Regions from separate parts of the Bradyrhizobium sp. AUGA SZCCT0222 genome, predicted to be linked through region 1. Evidence: riboswitches for the same ligand, from Rfam matches in the RefSeq annotation. Region 1 holds a riboswitch; each other region holds the start of a gene.
The links. A riboswitch is a leader RNA that binds a small molecule or an ion and turns the genes downstream of it on or off. The one in region 1 is predicted to bind cobalamin.

Region 1 (4,282 bases):
CCCGGGTGTAGGCCACGCCGCCCCGCAGCAGCACGCTGTCGCTGATGCGAAGCGAGGCGCTGGTTTCCGAGCCGTAACGGCGGGTCGGATCGAGGTTGACGTTGTAGAACAGCGCGGGGACGAAATGGATCTCGTTCTCGAGGTCCATGTTGTAGATGCTCGATTGCATCTGGAATCCGCCCGACTTGATGCGGAAGCCGCCTTCGACGTCGTGCGAGGTCTGGGTTTTCAGCTGGAAGGTGCCGGGAATTGGGGTGAAGAAGACAGGATCGAAGGAGGGTCCGGAGGACAATCTCTCGTCGACATTCGGCGTGCGGAACGCGCGGGCGGCCCGGCCGAATACCGAGACGATATTGTTGAAGCGATGTTCGAGGCCGACATGCAGCGCGTATTGGCCTTCCCGGCTGTCGAGAGGCAGGTTTTGCGCCGCGCAGGTAAAGAAAAAGGCGCAATTCGGATCGTTGTTGACGATGTCCCTGGCTTTCAACGTGGTTTGTTGCACGCGGGCCCCGTACGAGAAATCGGTGGTCGGCAACAGCCCGATGGTTTGCTGGAAGTAGCCGGCCAAGGTTTGTTGCTGCAAATCATAGGTATGGATCGGCGGCAAGCCCCGGTCCGTCGGACGTTCCTGGTGGAAGGTCGCGTCGTAATAATCGATGCCGGTCAAAATCTGTGAGGGCATCCCGAACAGCACATGCTTGATGCTCAATCGCGGCGTGATCGACCAGGTCTGCAGGTGGGCGTCGACGTAGCTGTTACCGAAGGGATTGAAGAAGGCGGCCTGCTGCTTCTTGTCTCTCACGCCGCCGTCGACGATCAGATCGACGCCGTTCATCAGCGTCTTGGTGAACCCTGCGGTGGCGTTGGCGCCCTGCTGGTTGCCGTAGTCAAACGGCGTGGCGGCGCCGCGCCGGTTGGTGGCGAGTTCATCGAGGCCAATCGAGGGATCGACGAGACGGCCGCCCGGGAAACCCAGCTTCTGGTCGTCGCCGGACAGGGTCAGGAACGCTGTAAGGCCGGGCGTGGTGTAATTGAGGTTGCCGACCCCGTTGCGCTGGTCGAGCGCGTTGTTGACGCGGTAGCCGTCGGACTTGATGGCGTTGCCGTAGAACGACGTCGACCACGGACCGAAATTGGTCGCGGCCGAGACCGAGGCCATGCGCTGGTTGAAGGACCCGACGCCGGCTTCGCCGCGGATCGCGACCGGCGGACCGCCGACGCCGTTTTTAAGCACGATGTTGATGACGCCGCCGACCGCATTGTCGCCGTACAGCACCGCGCCGCTGTTGCCGCGGGTGATTTCAATGCGCTCGATCGAATCGCGCGGGATGGTGGAAAAATCGACACCGGCCATGTCGACGTCATTGAGCCTGCGGCCGTTGATGAGCACGAGGGTGTTGGAGGTCGCAAACGCGCCGAATCCGCGCAGATCGACGCTGGTCTTCGCGCCGTTGACGCCGCCATACAGGCTGGTGAGCTGCACGCCCGGTGTTTGCGCGATGATTTCCTGCAAGGTCTGCGCGGGTGAATGCGCGATTTCTTCAGCCGTGATGACGGTCGCCGATGTGCCGACGATGCCGGCGAATTGCCGGACGGGCGCTCCGCCGCCGCCCGGGCCATCGCCTTGCGACGCGACGTTCGAGCCGGTCCCCGGCGCAGGGTTCCGATTGCTTGACGGTCTCGGATTCGGCGCGACGACGCGGCGTGTGCCCGAGCCCTGATCTGAAGCAGGCTTGGCGCGGGTCCGGTTCTGGTCGCCGGGCGGGTTGACCTCGATCGCCGGCAATTGATCGGCGGCCGCGGCGGTCTGCTGGGCCTGCGCGCCGGAAATGCCGAGCGCCATGATCGGTGCCAGAAAGCTGGACGCCAGCAAAAGACGGCGGCACCGCTTGGCGGCAGTGGTGGTGGAAGACATGGTTCAGGCCTCGGTATGACGTCAGTGGCACGTCACAGCGAACCAAGTCCCACCATCGTGCTGTAAGCAGCTCTGGTGAAACTAATGCCTGTACTCCCCGACCGACATCTTCGCGTGTGACCACGGCTGACGGCAGGTCTCCTGGCTTGCGGGTCGTTACCTTTCGTCGCCTTCCCAGGACCGAGAATCCCAGTGGCGTAGGACGAAAGATTCACCGCTTACAGTTGCGGGGGCAGCCGCGGAATTGGGGGACTGTCCCCGCACCGCATTCCCTTTTGATCCCCAAAACGGGAACCGTCGAAAATTATGGTAGAAGTTTGTCAAAGATAGAGTCAATCCCATCAGGCCTCGCCTGCGATCCTCACTGGACGAGTGCGTCTTTTATGTCGCATGAGCAGTACCGTTCGAACGCGTAGTGCGGTACGGGCTGACCGTTCGGGGACGATCGATGAGTGTTGAGACCATCATTGCTGCAAACGAGGAGGCCGCACGGCGCCGGATTGGCGTGACGGCCGCGCTTGCCGGCCTCGTCGGGCTGTTGGTGCTGATCTCGCTCGGCATCGGGCCGGTGCGGCTGTCGCCGCTGGCGGTGATGGAAGCTCTCCTCGGCGGCGGCAGCGATGTGTCGCAGGTGATCGTGCGGGAAATCCGCCTGCCGCGGACCATCCTGGCGCTGGCGATCGGCGCCATCCTGGGCATGTCAGGCGCGTCGCTGCAGGGCCTGCTGCGCAATCCGCTGGCCTCGCCCTCGCTGTTCGGCGCGCCGCAATCGGCCGCCTTCGGCGCGGTGCTGGTGATCGCGCTGGGCTGGGCAGATGTGCGCTCCTATGCGCTGCCTGTGGTGGCGATCGTGGCCGCGTTCGGATCGGTGTTCGTGCTGCTGACGATCGCCGGCCGCAATGCCGGGCTGCTGATCCTGATCCTGGCGGGCCTTGCGATTTCGAGTCTGGCGGGCGCCGCCACCGCGCTCGTGATGAACCTCTCCAGCAATCCCTTCGTGGTGCTGGAGATCGCGTTCTGGCTGCTCGGATCGCTGGAGGATCGCAGTTTTCAGCACGTGATGCTGGCGCTGCCGTTCATCGTTGCCGGTGGCATCATCCTGTTCAGCCAGCGCCATTCCTTTCGCGCGCTCAGCCTCGGTGAGGAAACCGCGCAGAGCCTCGGCGTCGATGTCGGGCGCCTGCGGCTGATCGTGATCACCGGCGTAGCGCTTGGGGTCGGCGGCGCGGTTGCGGTCACCGGCACCATCGGCTTCATCGGCCTCGTCGCGCCGCATCTGATGCGGCCCTTGATCGGCCACGATCCGGCGCGGCTGCTGGTGCCGAGTGCGCTGGCAGGCTCGGCGCTGCTGCTCGCCGCCGACATCGCGGTGCGGATCATTCCCTCGACCAGCGACATCAAGGTCGGCGTGCTGACCTCGATCATTGGCGTGCCGTTCTTCCTCTATCTGATCGCGCGCGAACGCCGCGCGCTCGGGGGAGGTGTCGCATGAGCGAAGCAACGCTTCTCACGGCGCAGGGCGTGAACGTGACATTGGCCGGCCGCCATGTGCTCAGCGATGTCTCGCTGTCGCTGACCGCGGGTCATCTGGTCGCCTTGGTCGGGCCGAACGGCGCCGGCAAAACCACGCTGCTGCGGGCGCTGTCGGGGCTGCTGCTGTCCTCAGGCAGTGTCCATATCGGCGGCGATGCGCTGGCCGATCTGTCGCTGCGTGAACGCGCAAAACGCTTTGCCTATCTGCCGCAGGGCCACATCGTGCACTGGCCACTGCCGGCGCGCGACATCGTGGCGCTCGGCCGCTATCCACACGGCGCGACCGATCCGGCGCGGCTGTCGCCAAGGGATGCCGAAGCGGTACTGCGCGCGATGCAGGCGGTCGATGTGGTGGAGTTCAGCGAACGCCGCGTCACCGAACTGTCCGGCGGTGAGCGCAGCCGCGTCGCGCTGGCGCGCGTGCTGGCGGTCGAAGCGCCGGTGATATTGGCCGACGAGCCGACCGCCTCGCTCGATCCGCGCCACCAGATCGACGTGATGAAGAATCTGCGCGCCACCGCCGACAAGGGCGTGCTGGTCATCGTGGTGACGCACGACCTCGGCCTGGCCGCACGATTCGCCGATCATGTGCTGGTTCTGAAGGAGGGCCGGCTGGTGTCGCAGGGCGCACCGGTGGAAGCGCTGTCGGAGCAGGTGATAGCCGACGTGTTCCGGATCAGCGCCTACCGCGCCGAATACCAGCGCGAGGCCGTGATCGTGCCGTGGGCGGATCTGTGATGCGCGGCCGGCTTGGCGTGCTGCTGGCGGTTGCCGCGCTGGCGATGCCGGGCGGGGCGGCGCTGGCCGCCAAGCTGCCGCGCATCGTGTCGATGA
Region 2 (4,282 bases), on a different contig from region 1:
TCTGCATTACCGCGGCTACGACATTCTCGATGTCGCCGGTGTCTGCGAATTCGAGGAGATCGCGCATCTATTGGTGCATGGCAGCCTGCCGACCCGCAGCGAGCTTGCCAACTACAAGGCCAAGCTGAAATCGCTGCGCGGCCTGCCGCGCGCGGTACTGAACACGCTGGAACAATTGCCGGCGGCGGCGCATCCGATGGATGTGATGCGCTCCGGTGTCTCCGCGCTCGGCTGCGTGCTGCCCGAAGGCCATGACCACAATCCGCCTGGCGCCCGCGATATCGCCGACCGCCTGATGGCCTCGCTCGGATCGATGCTGCTCTACTGGCACCATTACGCCCATCATGGCCGCCGCATCGAGGTCGAAACCGACGACACTTCCATCGGTGCGCATTTCCTGCATTTGCTGCACGGCAAGCCGCCGTCCGCCTCGCACGAGCGCGCAATGCATACGTCGCTCAACCTCTATGCCGAGCACGAATTCAACGCCTCGACCTTCACCGCGCGCTCGATCGCCGGCACCGGCGCCGACATCTATTCGGCGATAACAGGCGCCATCGGCGCGCTACGCGGGCCGAAACATGGCGGCGCCAATGAGGTCGCGTTCGAGGTGCAGAAACGTTACGCCGATCCCGATGCGGCCGAGGCTGACATCCGCCGCCGGATCGCGGCCAGGGAAGTCGTGATCGGCTTCGGTCATCCCGTCTATACGATCGCCGATCCCCGCAACAAGGTGATCAAGCAGGTCGCCCGTCAGCTCAGCGCCGATGGCGGCAGTACGCGCATGTATGAGATCGCCGACCGCATCGAGGCTGTGATGTCCGAGACCAAGCGGATGTTTGCCAACCTCGACTGGTTCAGCGCGGTTTCCTATCATGCGATGGGCGTGCCGACGGCGATGTTCACGCCACTATTCGTGATTTCGCGCACCTCGGGCTGGGCGGCGCATGTGATCGAACAACGGATCGACAGCAAGATCATCCGTCCCGCAGCCAATTATGTCGGTCCTGACAACCGCGCCTTCGTCCCGCTGGAAGCGCGCGACCTGCCGCCTTCGTCCGTGCGCGCCGCATAAGGAGACATGAATGCCCTATCTCGTTTCATCTGATCTCCCGCATCAGACCGCAGGCCGCCGTTTTCGCGCGCTGCTGCAGCGCCCCGGCATTCTGAGGCTGCCGGGCACCCATAACGGCATGTCGGCGCTGCAGGCCAGGGCCGCAGGCTTTGAGGCCCTCTATCTGTCGGGCGCCGCGATGACGGCGTCGATGGGCTTGCCCGACCTTGGCATCATCACCGTCGACGAGGTTGCGTTCTTCATACGCCAGGTCGCCCGCGCAGCCGGCCTGCCGCTGCTGGTCGACGGCGATACCGGTTATGGCGAAGCGCTCAACGTCATGCACATGGTGCGCGTGTTCGAGGAGGCCGGCGCCGGTGCGGTTCACATCGAGGATCAATTGCTGCCCAAGAAATGCGGCCATCTCAACGACAAGAAGCTGGCCGATGCCCATGACATGGCCGCCAAGGTTGCCGCCGCCGCGAAGGCGCGCCGCGACCTCGTCGTGATCGCGCGCACGGATGCGGCTTCCAGCGAAGGTCTGGACGGTGCGGTTGCCCGCGCGAAATTGTACATGGAGGCCGGAGCCGACGCGATATTCCCCGAAGCGCTCAACACCGCCGAGATGTTTCGCGCTTTCGCCAAGCGTATGGCCGGCGTGCCGCTGCTTGCGAACATGACCGAGTTCGGCAAGACACCATTCTTCACCGCGTCCGAGTTCGAGCAGATGGGTTACGCGATGGTGATCTGGCCGGTATCCTCGTTGCGCGTCGCCAACAAGGTGCAGCAACAACTCTATGCCGCAATCGCGCGCGACGGCGGAACGCACAACATGATCGAGCGGATGCAGACCCGCGCGGAACTTTACGACACCATCAAACTGCACGATTACGAGGCGCTCGATCGCTCCATCGTCCAGACCATCCTCCCCGAGGGGATGCCGCAGCGCGAAATGATCCGTTGACTAGGATGCACACTTGTCGATAAACCGGAGCCGTCGTGGTTCTTCGGGATGGTTTTCCCGAAGCTAAGAGGGAAGCCGGTGTGAAGCCGGAGCTGCCCCCGCAACTGTAAGCGGCGAGCCGCTGTCCAACAAAGTCACTGAGACCCGCAAAGGTTTTGGGAAGACCGGACAGCAGCATTGACCCGCGAGCCAGGAGACCTGCCTCGACAACATACACGTCCTCGGGCGGGGTGTCCCGGTGGTGCGGTTGCGATTCCGCGCGCCCTACCGTCCGGAATCCAGACGTGTCACTTCGGCCTTTGCCCCCAACTTTTGGGGTTAAGCCATGTCTGTTTCCAATGCGACTGCTTCTATAAATTCTACCTCCTCACTTCCCGTCGCTTCGCTCGGCACGCCGCGCATCGGTCCGCGCCGCGAGCTGAAATTCGCGCTGGAGAGCTTCTGGTCGGGTACGACCGACGAGAAAGCCCTGCTCGAGACCGGCATCGGGCTGCGCGCGGCCAATTGGGCGCGCCAGAAGAAGCTTGGCGTCAGCATCATCCCGTCCAACGACTTCTCGTTCTACGACCAGATGCTCGACACCTGCGTGATGGTCGGCGCCATTCCGAAAAGCTACGGCTGGAACGGTGGACCTGTGCCGCTAGCCACCTACTTCGCGATGGCGCGCGGCGCCCAAGGCGCGGCGCATGATGCGGATTGCGGCCACGCCCACCACGACGCGGCCCACGGCGTACCGGCGCTGGAAATGACAAAATGGTTCGACACCAATTACCACTACATGGTGCCTGAACTGGAGAAGGATCAGGTATTCACGTCAGCTTCGCGCAAGCCGATCGAGGAATATCTGGAAGCCAAGGCGCTCGGCTATCAGACCCGCCCGGTGCTGGTCGGCCCCGTGACCTTCCTGAAGCTCGCCAAATGCAAGGATACAGGGTTCAACACGCTGTCGCTGCTCGACCGGTTGCTGCCGGTCTACATCGAAACCTTGCGCGAACTCGTCAAGGCCGGCGCGGAATGGGTGCAGATCGACGAGCCGTGTCTCGTGCTCGATCTCGACATCATCGCGCAGCAGGCGCTGCATTATGCCTATGCGGAAATCGCCAAGGCGGTGCCTGAGCTCAAGATCATGCTGGCCACGTACTTTGGCGGGCTCGGCGCCAACCGCGACACCACGATGGCCCTGCCTGTCGCTGGCCTGCATCTCGACCTCGTGCGCGCGCCCGAGCAACTCGACGATCTCGCCGGTTTTCCAAAGGACCGCGTGCTGTCGCTCGGCATCATCGACGGCCGCAATATCTGGCGCGCCGATCTGAGCCGGCTGCTCGACCGGCTGGAATCTGTGGTCACCAGGCTCGGCGGCGACCGCGTGCAGCTCGCGCCATCATGCTCGCTGCTGCACGTCCCGATCGACCTCGCGCTGGAAACCAGCCTCGACCCTGACGTGAAGAGCTGGCTGGCGTTTTCGGTGCAGAAGATCGAGGAACTGGCGGCGCTCGGAACGGCATTGGCGCGCGGCCGCGTCCACGCCGACGCCATCCTGAAGGCCTCCGATGAAGCCGCAGCCGCGCGCAAAGCTTCGCCGCGGATCCATGATGCCAGGGTGGCGGCGCGTGCCGCCGGCATCGATAGCGCGATGCGCCGCCGCCTCAGCGCGTTTACCGACCGCGCCGGCGTGCAGCACAGCCGCTTCAACCTGCCGGCCTTCCCGACCACGACCATCGGCTCGTTCCCTCAGACCGCGGATGTCCGAAACGCCCGCGCCGCGCACGCCAAGGGCGCGCTGACCGACGACGCCTATAAACTCTATCTGCAGAACCAGACCGCCCGCGCGGTGCGCTGGCAGGAGAATATCGGGCTTGATGTGCTTGTTCATGGTGAGTTCGAGCGCAACGACATGGTGCAGTATTTCGGCGAGCAGCTCGAAGGTTTCGCCTTCACCGGGTATGGCTGGGTGCAGTCCTACGGATCGCGCTACGTCCGCCCGCCGGTGCTGTTCGGCGACGTGTCGCGCCCGAAACCGATGACGGTCGAGTGGTGGCGGTATGCGCAGTCGCTGACCAAGCGGCCGATGAAGGCGATGCTGACGGGGCCGGTGACGATTCTGAACTGGTCGTTCGTCCGCGACGATATTCCGCGCAGCGAAGCCTGCCGCCAGATCGCGCTGGCGATCCGTGACGAGGTCGCCGACCTCGAAGCCGCCGGTGCCGGGATGATCCAGATCGACGAAGCGGCGCTGCGGGAGGGCCTGCCGCTGCGCCGGTCGG
Region 3 (4,282 bases), on a different contig from region 1:
CGATCTCGAACGAGGTGGCGTAGAGCGCCTTGAGATCATCAGGGATGCGGTCGATCGAGCCGACGCTGCCGTCGAAATATTTGAGGTCGTTGACCATGACCTCGTCCCACAACCCGCGCGCCTTGAGGTCACGCACCAGAAACTCGTTCACGACGGTGAAGTCGCCGGACATGTTGGATTTGACATAGAGGTTCTGGTAGGCGGGTTCGATCGACTGCGCGACGCCGCAGATGTTGGAAATCGTCGCCGTCGGCGCGATCGCCATCACGTTGGAATTGCGCATGCCGGTCGATCTGACGCGCTCGCGCAAGCTGCCCCAATCGAGCGTCATGGAGCGGTCCATCGCGACGCCGCCGCGCGCCTCCGCCAGCAGTTCGATCGAATCGATCGGCAGGATGCCCTGGCTCCACAGCGATCCGTCGAACGAGGGATAGCGTCCCCGCTCAGCGGCGAGATCAACCGAAGCCGAGATCGCGTAATAGGAAATCGCTTCCATGCTGGTGTCGGCGAACGTCACGGCCGCATCGGAGGCGACAGCGATCCGCATTGCCTGCAGCGCGTCCTGGAACCCCATCAACCCGAGACCGACCGGGCGGTGGCGCAGGTTGGAACGCCGCGCTTCCGGAATCGTGTAGAAATTGATGTCGATGACGTTGTCGAGCATCCGCATCGCAATCGTCACGCTCTTCTTCAGCCGCGCCTCGTTCAGGCGGCCGCCCTGGATGTGATTGAGCAGGTTGATCGAGCCGAGATTGCAAACCGCGGTCTCGTCGTCGGAGGTGTTGAGCGTGATTTCCGTGCAGAGATTGGAGGAGTGGATGACGCCGGCATGACGCTGCGGCGAACGGAGATTGCAGGGGTCCTTGAACGTGATCCAGGGATGCCCGGTCTCGAACAGCATGGTCAACATCTTGCGCCAGAGGTCAGTGGCGCGGACCTGCTTGAAGACGCGGATTTCACCGCGCGCCGCCCTGGCTTCATAGGCGGCATAGCGTTCGGCGAATTTTGTGCCGTAGAGGTCGTGCAGGTCGGGCGTCTCGTCAGGCGAGAACAAGGTCCATTCGCCGTCGGTTTCGACGCGTTGCATGAACAGGTCAGGCACCCAGTTCGCGGTGTTCATGTCGTGGGTGCGGCGGCGGTCGTCGCCGGTGTTCTTGCGCAGATCGAGGAATTCCTCGATGTCGATATGCCAGGTCTCGAGATAAGCGCAGACCGCGCCCTTGCGCTTGCCGCCCTGGTTGACCGCAATGGCGGTGTCGTTGGCGACTTTCAGGAACGGCACCACGCCCTGGCTTTCGCCATTGGTGCCCTTGATGTGGGCCCCCAGCCCGCGCACGCGGGTCCAGTCGTTGCCGAGCCCGCCGGAATATTTCGCCAGCAGCGCGTTGTCCTTGACCGACTTGAAGATGCCGTCGAGATCATCCGCGATCGTGGTGAGGAAGCACGACGACAATTGCGGCCGCAGCGTTCCAGAATTGAACAGCGTCGGCGTCGAAGCCATGAAATCGAAAGACGACAGCAAATCGTAGAATTCGATCGCGCGGGCCTCGCGATCGATCTCGCGGGTCGCAAGTCCCATCGCGACGCGCATGAAGAACGCCTGCGGCAGCTCGATGCGGTTGCCGCCTTCATGCAGAAAATAGCGGTCGTACAGCGTCTGCAGGCCGAGGAACTGAAACGCCAGATCGCGTTCCGGCTTCAGCGCAGCGGCGATTTTCTTCAGGTCGAAGCGCGCCAGATCCGGATCGAGCAACTCGGCCTTGATGCCGGTCTTGATATAGGCCGGGAAATATTCGCCGTAGCGGCCGGCCATATCGGCCTGCGAGGCGTTGGTCGGCACCCCCTGCACGTAGGACAGCACTTCGGTGCGTAGCTTGTCGAGCAGCAGCCGCGCGCTCACGTAAGCGTAATTGGGCTCCTGCTCCACCAATGTCCGCGCAGCCATCACGGAGGCGAGAGCCAGCTCGTCCTGGCTGATGCCGTCGTAGATATTGCGCTGGGTTTCCGCGATGACGGGCGCGGCGTCGACGCCATCAAGACCGGCGCAGGCCTCGCCCACGATCAGCGCGAGCCGCGCGGTATCGAGCGGCACCTTGGTGCCGTTCGCCAGCGTCACATGCAGCACGGGTCCTGCCGCAGGCTTGGCCGATTTGGCGGCCTCCTGCTCGGCGCGCTGCCTGGTGCGCTCGTCGCGGTACAGCACATAGGCGCGCGCCACCTTGTGGTGCTCGCTGCGCATCAGCGCCAGTTCGACCTGGTCCTGCACGTCTTCGATATGAAAGGTGCGGCCTTCGCTCATCCGGCGTGACAGCGCGCCGACGACTTCCGCGGTCAATTGTTCCACCACCTCGTGCACCCGGCGCGAGGCGGCCGCGGTGTGGCCCTCGACGGCGAGGAACGCCTTGGTCATCGCGACCGAGATCTTGCTGGCATCGAATTTCGAAACCGTGCCGTTGCGACGAATCACCTGCATCGGAAGTTCGGCTTCCGGCGCGGCGAGCGATTCGGGACGCAACTGGAACAAGGGAGCGGTTTTGGCTTCGAGAGAAATGAGACCGGAAGATTCGGACATCGGCAGACCCCGTGGTGTTGTTGAGGCCGGATGTCTTTGGGGACGCTGCTTCGCATGCGCGACGGCAAACGCCGGCATGGATCTGCAAGCGACCGCCGGGACACCCCGCCCGTGGACGTTTTTTTCGGTGTCGCGGCAGGTCTCCTGGCTCGCAGGTCGTCGTCGCTTCCTGGTCTTCCCAATGCGCGCCGGCGCATCAGTGACGTAAAAATCGGGAGCGACTCACTGCTTACAGTTGCGGGGGCAGCGCCGGAATTTCGCACTTTCGCGCGATTCACCGGCTTCCCTCTTAGCCACCAAATCTTGCGATCAAGCGGACCGTGACATCTACATGTGGTGATATTCGTGGGAATGTGTCAATGGGGCGTTAAGATCAATGCCCGCTATTCTCAGAAAATTTTCTGCGGGCAGACGCCGGAGCGATAGCAGGACCTGATTCTTCCGCCGCATGAAAGAAGTTTCCCGCAAATCCCCGGGTCACCCCTCCCCAGGTCACGACGTGGCATAGGGCGCAAAGCGCGAGCGCGTCTCATCGATGCGCAATGCGCGGCCGATCGGCGGAAAGGCGCGCTGCGCGCAATCCGGACGCTCGCACACCTTGCAGCCCATCCCGATCGGCGTCGCGTTCGCAGTCTTCAGATTGATGCCTTCCGAATACACCACGCGCTCGGCGTGGCGTACGTCGCAGCCGAGCGCCACAGCAAACGTCTTGGTGGGCGCGCCGTATTTGCCGCGGGCGTGCGATACCGTGCGGGCGATCCACAGATAGGTCCGCTCGTCCGGCATGCGTGCGAGCTGCGTCAGGATCCGCCCCGGGCTCGCAAAGGCTTCATAGACATTCCACAGCGGACAGGTGCCGCCGACCCGCGAGAAGTGAAAATCGGTCGCCGATTGCCGTTTGGAAATATTTCCGGCGCGGTCGACGCGAATGAAGAAGAACGGCACGCCGCGGGCGCCGTTACGTTGCAGCGTGCTCAGCCGGTGACAGACGGTCTCGAAGCCGACCGCGAACTGATATCCCAATAATTCGATGTCGTAACGCCGCTGCTCGGCCGCCGCGAGAAAACGCCCATAGGGCATGATCAGCGCGCCAGCGAAATAATTCGCAAGCCCGATCCGCGCCAGCCCGCGCGCCTCCTGGCTGGTAAAACCGGCACCATCGACCAGCGCGGTCAATTCGCGGTCGAACGACAGCATCGCGATCTGGGTTCCGATCTGGAAGGCGCGCTGTCCCGGCCGCAGACCGGGCGCGAGATAGAGCGTGCTGGTTCGCGAATCGAATTTCCGTTCATTGCCCGAAGGCAGATCGTCGATCGTCTCGAAAACCAGTTTTACGCCGAGGCTGTCGGCCAGATAAGCGGCCAGTGCGGTATCCATCTGCCCGATCGGAAAATCAATCGCCTGCGCGATGGCCTCGGCGGCTTCGTCGAGCTCGGCGATGTAGTTGTGCCGCAGATAGAAGAAATCGCGCACCTCCTCGAACGGTGTTGAAGGCAGCACCGGCACGTCCGACTGCCGGTCCTCGCCCAGCCGTGCCGCCAGCAGGCCGGCCTGCTCGATCGACTGGCGATATTTGCGATGGATCGTGACCAGCGCGCGCCCGACCGCCGGCATGTTCATCGCGAGTTCGCGAAGCTCGACCGCCGCGATGGTTTCGCCGAAGGCAGCGTCCGACAGCGCCTCGCGCAAATCCGCGATCAGCCGCGCCTC

Region 2: another riboswitch for cobalamin. It lies ahead of metE (5-methyltetrahydropteroyltriglutamate--homocysteine S-methyltransferase); the one in region 1 lies ahead of JQ629_RS04760 (TonB-dependent receptor).
Region 3: another riboswitch for cobalamin. It lies ahead of JQ629_RS27825 (ribonucleoside-diphosphate reductase subunit alpha); the one in region 1 lies ahead of JQ629_RS04760 (TonB-dependent receptor).

Annotation. Positions count from the first base shown of each region.
Region 1 is NZ_JAFCLX010000004.1:100,553-104,834, reverse strand. It holds gene JQ629_RS04760 (TonB-dependent receptor) at 1-1,915, opposite strand, end outside; cobalamin riboswitch at 2,030-2,229, opposite strand; gene JQ629_RS04755 (FecCD family ABC transporter permease) at 2,364-3,407, shown strand; gene JQ629_RS04750 (ABC transporter ATP-binding protein) at 3,404-4,186, shown strand; gene JQ629_RS04745 (ABC transporter substrate-binding protein) at 4,186-4,282, shown strand, end outside.
Region 2 is NZ_JAFCLX010000040.1:46,018-50,299, forward strand. It holds gene prpC (bifunctional 2-methylcitrate synthase/citrate synthase) at 1-1,075, shown strand, start outside; gene prpB (methylisocitrate lyase) at 1,086-2,018, shown strand; cobalamin riboswitch at 2,038-2,238, shown strand; gene metE (5-methyltetrahydropteroyltriglutamate--homocysteine S-methyltransferase) at 2,344-4,282, shown strand, end outside.
Region 3 is NZ_JAFCLX010000040.1:39,697-43,978, forward strand. It holds gene JQ629_RS27825 (ribonucleoside-diphosphate reductase subunit alpha) at 1-2,572, opposite strand, end outside; cobalamin riboswitch at 2,690-2,910, opposite strand; gene JQ629_RS27830 (short-chain fatty acyl-CoA regulator family protein) at 3,065-4,282, opposite strand, start outside.